Regions from separate parts of the Pseudomonas sp. NPDC087336 genome, predicted to be linked through region 2. Evidence: riboswitches for the same ligand, from Rfam matches in the RefSeq annotation. Region 2 holds a riboswitch; each other region holds the start of a gene.
The links. A riboswitch is a leader RNA that binds a small molecule or an ion and turns the genes downstream of it on or off. The one in region 2 is predicted to bind cobalamin.

Region 1 (2,259 bases), on a different contig from region 2:
ACGAAAGCACCACGCTCACCCTCATGGGTTTTTTCAACATCACCAAATACCCACCTTCCCTGCTGTTCCTGTGCCTGACGCTGGGCGTGGGGCTGTTGCTGCTGCTTGGCTTCGAGCGGGCCCGGCAGCGCCAATGGATCAGCATCCTGGCGGTATTCGGCGCGGCACCGATGTTTTTCTACCTGCTTCATCTGTATGTGCTGAAAATGCTTTATCTACTCAGCGTGGCGTTGTTTGGCCTGAACCAGGGCGACTACTTCGGCTTCGACGGCATAGGGGCCGTGTGGCTGACCGCCGTGATCCTGGCGGCAACGCTGTATCCACCGGTGCGCTGGTTCGCCGCATTGAAGGCGCGTCGTCGTGATATTGGCTGGCTCAAATACTTCTGACCGGGACTTCTTATCGGAGCTTAGGTTCGCCTCGGGCGGCATGATCGACTACCATGCCGCCGCCGGTTCCCAAACGGGAATAATAGGGAATCCGAGATGCTGCCAACGCATCAAACGGAACTGCCCCCGCAACTGTAGGTGCCGAGCCTGCTCCTGAACTGCCACTGGGATCGATTCCCGGGAAGGCTGGAGCATGCCATGACGCATCAGTCAGGAGACCTGCCGGCCAAGCAACAATCACTAACCGGCGGGGTGTCCGGGAAGGACATCTTTGCGCGCGTGTCACTTCGGTGATCGGCCTTGCGCTGCTTTTTCGGCAGCGCTCGATGATGTGTTTTCCAGACCTTGCACCCTGGCTGCGTGTACGGTTCAAATGGAGATTGCATCATGCTGTTGCCGCGCTTTTTCGCCCTTGTCACAGGCCTGGGTCTTTCTGCCCTCACCTGTGCCTCCCCTACCCATTACCCGCTGACGATCGAGAACTGCGGCAGCACACTGACGTTCGCCCACGCCCCTGCCCGGGCTGTGACGATCGGCCAGGCCGGCACTGAAATGCTCTTCGCCCTGGGACTCGGTGACAAACTGGTCGGCACTTCGCTGTGGTTCAATGATGTGCTGGCCAAGTACAAGGGGCAAAACGACAGGATCGAACGCCTGGCCGATAACGAGCCGAGTTTCGAGTCGGTGATCGGCAAACGCCCGGAGCTGGTCGCCGTCGAGCTTGAGTGGATGGTCGGCCCGCAAGGTGCCGTCGCTACCCGCGAGCAGTTTCACGAACTGCAGATTGCGACCTATCTCATGCCCTCGGACTGCGAGTCCAAGGACAACCTGGTGGGCGCCGACGGCACCCGCCTGCAGCCATTTCGCATTGACAGTCTCTACAAGAGCATCACCCAGCTGGCGGAGATTTTTGATGTGCAGGCGCGTGGGCAGCAACTGAACGCGCAACTGCAGGCCAGCCTGGCCAAATCCATTGCCGCGGTGCGAGACAAAGACCTCACGCACACCAGCGCGCTGGTCTGGTTTTCCAGTGCCAGCCTGGATATCGATCCCTATGTTGCCGGGCACAAGGGCATTCCCGACTTCATGCTGGGTACCTTGGGCGTGCGCAATGTGGTGCAGTCCGACGAAGAGTGGCCAACCGTTGGCTGGGAAACCATCGCCAAGGCCAACCCGACTTTCCTGGTCATCGCCCGCATGGATCGCCGTCGTTTCCCGGCTGATGACTATCAACAGAAACTGCAATTCCTGCGCAGCGATCCCGTGACCCGCAACATGGACGCGGTGAAAAACAACCGCATCATCATTCTCGACGCCATGGCCATGCAGGCCAGCGTGAGAATCTTTGACGGTCTCGAATCGCTGGCAACGGCCATCAACAGCTACGACCTGCCAAAATGACCGCGACGCTGATTCGCACTCTGCTTGCGCTGGTGATCCTGCTTGTGGCCGTGATTGCCGGTGTGGCCATCGGTGAAACCCGCATCGAACCCGGTGTGGTGTTCCAGGTGCTGGCCAACAAACTGTGGGCGGCCGGGTATGCCCTCGATCCCATCGACGAGGGCATCGTCTGGAACTACCGCCTGACTCGCGCGCTGGTGGCGGCAGCTTGCGGGGCGGGCCTGGCGACCTGTGGGGTGATCCTGCAATCGCTGTTGCGCAACCCGTTGGCCGATCCCTACCTGCTCGGCATTTCCGCGGGGGCCTCGACGGGCGCGGTGCTGGTGGTGTTGCTGGGCCTCGGTGCCGGCGCGATGTCGATGTCGGCCGGGGCCTTTGCCGGTGCCGTCGCCGCCTTCGCCGTCGTTGTGTTGCTGGGCCGTGCCAGCGGTTCGCCTGGTAGTACCGGCCAAGTCATCCTGGCGGGGAT
Region 2 (2,259 bases):
TTTTTTGCGTCGCCGGTGATGTCCTGCAGGGCCTGGGTCAGGTTCAGGCTGTTGACCCGCGGCCAGCGTTGGGTGGTCTGCAGCCAGGCGCGTGCTTCGGTCGTGGCGATAAACAGATCGGCGCGGCCATTGCGTTCGCCTTCTTCGGTCTGTTTGCGCGTGGGCGATTGTTGCAGTGTGATCATTTCGGCCATCCATGCCGCGGCGGATAGCAGGCCCAGGTTGGCTTTTTCGTCGAGCCAGTAGGGTGTCTCGCTGTCGCCGCGCACGGCGTTGTAGCGGTCGATACAGTCGAACCAGCGTTCCAGTACCGGACGCAGGAATTCCAGCTTCGGATTGCTGATGATCATGCCTTGCATGGGGCTCACCCTTGTTCTTGTGTTGTGAGGTTGTGGCAGATTGATATCACTGCTGCGAGTGTGACACAAGATTGACGTCATTTATGGATGGATGGCAGTTATTCGTTCCAACACCCGGTTCTCAATTGACGCTCCACCCCCAACCCTCTAACCTTCGCCGCTTGTTTCAGGTGCTCTGTGACTTGGGTCGACAGAGTGAAACAGGGAAGCCGGTGAGTGAGCGCTTTGTTCGATGAAGCCCTGCGATCCCGGCGCTGCCCCCGCAACGGTAAATGAGTGAAAACTGCGTCTGAAGCCACTGCGTCGATCTGTGACGCGGGAAGGCGCGCAGTCTGGCATCACGCCGCTCATGAGCCCGGAGACCGGCCTGATCCATCCAAGCGGCATCACGGTGGGCGATGCCAGGCTTCTTGCCGTCTATTCTTGTGCCTGCCCGCCGTTAATCCTGCCTCAACGGAGAGCTCCCCCATGTCTGATACCCCTGATCGTGACGAACGTCATCTGGCGCGCATGCTGCGCAAAAAAGCTGTGATCGACGAACGCATCGCCAATTCGCCGAACGAATGCGGCTTGCTGTTGGTGCTGTCCGGCAATGGCAAGGGCAAGAGCAGCTCGGCGTTCGGCATGCTTGCGCGTGCCATGGGGCATGGCATGCAGTGCGGCGTGGTGCAGTTCATCAAGGGGCGCAACAGCACCGGTGAGGAGTTGTTCTTCCGACGCTTCCCCGAGCAGGTGCGTTTTCATGTGATGGGCGAGGGCTTCACCTGGGAGACCCAGGATCGCCAGCGCGATATCGCCGCTGCCGAAGCGGCCTGGGCAGTGTCGCAGCAACTGCTGCGCGATCCTTCGATCGGCCTGGTGGTGCTGGACGAACTGAACATCGCCCTCAAGCACGGCTACCTCGATCTCGATCAGGTGCTCAGCGATTTGCAAGCGCGCCCGCCCATGCAGCATGTAGTGGTCACCGGTCGCGGCGCCAAGCCGGAGATGGTCGAGCTGGCCGATACCGTCACCGAAATGGGCATGATCAAGCACGCCTTCCAGGCCGGTATCAAGGCGCAAAAAGGCGTCGAGCTGTGAACCAGCCTCGACATTGCCCGGCGGTGCTGATTGCCGCGCCGGCGTCCGGTCAGGGCAAGACCACCGTGACCGCCGCGCTGGCCCGGTTGCATCGTAACCAGGGACGCAAGGTTCGCGTGTTCAAGTGCGGCCCGGACTTTCTCGATCCGATGATCCTCGAACGCGCCAGCGGTGCGCCGGTGTATCAGCTGGACATGTGGATGGTCGGCGAGCAGGACAGTCGCCGCCTGTTGTGGGAGGCCGCCGGCGACGCCGACCTGATCCTGATCGAAGGCGTCATGGGGCTGTTCGACGGTACGCCGTCCAGCGCCGATCTGGCGCGGCATTTCGAGGTGCCGGTACTCGCGGTGATCGACGGCACCGCCATGGCCCAGACTTTTGGCGCCCTGGCCCTGGGCCTGGCGCGCTATCAGCCGGACTTGCCGTTTGCCGGCGTGCTGGCCAATCGTGTGGGCACCTTGCGCCACGCGCAACTGCTCGAAGGCAGTCTGACCGAAGGCCTGCGCTGGTACGGCGCCTTGTCCCGGGAGACCGGGATCGAATTGCCGAGTCGACACCTGGGCCTGGTGCAGGCCAGCGAGTTGAATGACCTGGATGTGCGCCTCGATGCGGCGGCCGACGCCCTGGCCAGCAGTTGTGAAGTCGCGCTCCCGCCGGCGGTGGAGTTCGCCGCGCCCGATGTGCTGGCGGTTGACCCCTTGCTGGCTGGCGTGCGCATTGCCGTGGCCCGTGACGAAGCGTTTGCCTTTACCTATGGCGCCAGCCTCGATTTGCTGCGGGCGATGGGCGCCGAACTGCGGTTTTTCTCGCCGATCCGTGA
Region 3 (2,259 bases), on a different contig from region 2:
CGACGCACAAACGGCGGCGGTCAGGCGTTGGGACAGGGTAGTGGTGGTGCTGGCGGTATTGCTGTGGCCGGTGCTGCTGATAATCGACATGGCGCTTCCCTCTGTTCTGTCAGCGGGGAATAAGAGCGCAAGCAGAGCCCCGCACGACCGAGCGCGCAGAAGTCCGAACAGCGCCCGCCCACCGCGGGTTTGTTGATTGAAGTGATCGTATTGTTCACTTTGTGTTGCGGGCCGGTCTCCGGGCTCACGAGGGGCTCAGGCGTTAGCCTGAACCTTCCAGCATCACCTTCCCATGCCGCATTGGCACAGTGGATCTGACGCTTCGCTCGCTTACCGTTGCGGGGGCAGCACCGGACTGACATGGCTGGAAGTAAAGCACATGATTCACCGGTTTCCCGTTTCACCCTGTGAAGGGCACCCGTAACAAGATGCGTAGGAGAGCATGGGCGAGGGTAGGGCGTCAATTGGCAAGGGTTCTCATCTGAGGGTTGGATCGTTCCCACGCGGAGCGTGAACGATCTAATCCGGGCGACACAAGACATTGACCCGCCCCGATACCATGCGTAGCCTTGCGCTTTCGAGGTTCTTCGGCGTTTGTCGAAGCTAAGAAGGGAACGCGGTCAATGCCGCGGCTGCCCCCGCAACTGTGAACGGTTCAGTTTCTGCCATGCCACTGCATGCGCCAGCCATGGCGCGAGCGGGAAGGCGCAGTAACCGCCAGTCCAACGACTGGCCAGCCGTCAGCCAGGAGACCTGCCTCGATACAGATTCTCACTACAACCGGGCGGGGTGATCCGGTGGCGAACCCTTGCGGCACGCTTGTGCGTCGCCGGTTCTCGTCCCGTATGCCCGCCACCTTGCCAAAGGGCATCCGATGAAAACACTGGCCAAACTCCCCGTCACCATCGTCACCGGCTTCCTCGGCTCGGGCAAGACCACCTTGCTGCGGCACATGCTCGACAACGCCCAGGGCCGCCGCATCGCGGTGATCGTCAACGAGTTCGGCGAACTGGGCATTGACGGCGAAATCCTCAAGCAGTGTTCCATCGGTTGCACCATCGATGAAGCCAACGGCCGCGTCTACGAGTTGGCCAACGGCTGCCTGTGCTGTACCGTGCAGGAAGAGTTCTTCCCGGTGATGCGCGAACTGGTGGCCCGTCGCGGCGACCTCGACCACATCCTGATCGAAACGTCCGGCCTGGCCCTGCCCAAACCTCTGGTCCAGGCCTTCCAGTGGCCGGAAATCCGCAGTGCCTGCACCGTTGATGCGGTGATCACCGTGGTCGATAGCCCGGCCGTTGCGGCTGGCACCTTCGCCGCGTTCCCGGACCAGGTCGACGCCATGCGCAAACTCGACCCGAACCTGGACCACGAATCGCCCCTGCACGAGCTGTTCGCCGACCAACTGGCCAGCGCCGACCTGGTGATCCTCAACAAGGCCGACCTGATCAGCCCCGAAGACCTGGCCCGCGTGCGCCTGGAAGTCGCCGAGGAATTGCCGCCAGCGGTGAAAGTCATCGAAGCCAGCAGCGGTCGCCTGCCGCTGGACGTGCTGATCGGCCTCGGTGCTGGTTCCGAAGAGCATATCGACAGCCGCCACAGCCATCACGACCACCACCATGAAGGCGAAGACGATCACGACCACGATGCCTTCGACTCGATCTCCATCGAACTGCCGGCATCCGACGATAGCCTGCTGATGGATGCGCTGACCCAACTGGTGGTGCAGCACGGCATCCTTCGCGTAAAAGGTTTCGCCGCGGTCCCGAACAAACCGATGCGCCTGCTGATCCAGGGCGTGGGCACCCGTTTCGACAAGCATTTCGACCGCCAGTGGGGCGCTGAAGAAGCGCGCACCACCCGCCTGGTATTGATCGGCCAGGCACTGGACGCCGCAATGCTCGAAGCGCAATTGCGCGCCGCGCTCAGCGTGTAACCCATGCACCTGCTCAGGACCCAGCCCGGCGGATTCGTGTCGGATGACAACATTGCCGACCTTGGACAAACCCCCGCCGAGCTGGTGATCCTGTGCAGCGGCGACTCCAGCCTGGCGCTGCTCGCCGAAGCGGCGCAGCAGTTGCCCGACGACTACCCGAGTGTGCGCCTGGCCAACCCGATGCAGGTGCAGAACCATGCATCGGTCGACCTGTACGTCGACGAAGTACTGAGCCATGCCAAAGTCATCCTGATTTCGCTGCACGGCGGCATCGCCTATTGGCGTTACGGCGTCGAGCGGCTGGTGGAGTTGTCGCAGCGTGG

Region 1: another riboswitch for cobalamin. It lies ahead of ACIO0C_RS11455 (ABC transporter substrate-binding protein); the one in region 2 lies ahead of cobO (cob(I)yrinic acid a,c-diamide adenosyltransferase).
Region 3: another riboswitch for cobalamin. It lies ahead of cobW (cobalamin biosynthesis protein CobW); the one in region 2 lies ahead of cobO (cob(I)yrinic acid a,c-diamide adenosyltransferase).

Annotation. Positions count from the first base shown of each region.
Region 1 covers NZ_JBIUYA010000009.1:113,841-116,099, reverse strand. The annotation lists gene ACIO0C_RS11460 (DUF1624 domain-containing protein) at 1-389, shown strand, start outside; cobalamin riboswitch at 436-631, shown strand; gene ACIO0C_RS11455 (ABC transporter substrate-binding protein) at 777-1,790, shown strand; gene ACIO0C_RS11450 (FecCD family ABC transporter permease) at 1,787-2,259, shown strand, end outside.
Region 2 covers NZ_JBIUYA010000044.1:18,741-20,999, forward strand. The annotation lists gene ACIO0C_RS28690 (hypothetical protein) at 1-359, opposite strand, end outside; cobalamin riboswitch at 511-745, shown strand; gene cobO (cob(I)yrinic acid a,c-diamide adenosyltransferase) at 828-1,439, shown strand; gene ACIO0C_RS28700 (cobyrinate a,c-diamide synthase) at 1,436-2,259, shown strand, end outside.
Region 3 covers NZ_JBIUYA010000005.1:233,873-236,131, forward strand. The annotation lists gene ACIO0C_RS07395 (CbtB-domain containing protein) at 1-90, opposite strand, end outside; cobalamin riboswitch at 212-437, opposite strand; cobalamin riboswitch at 564-776, shown strand; gene cobW (cobalamin biosynthesis protein CobW) at 875-1,936, shown strand; gene cobN (cobaltochelatase subunit CobN) at 1,940-2,259, shown strand, end outside.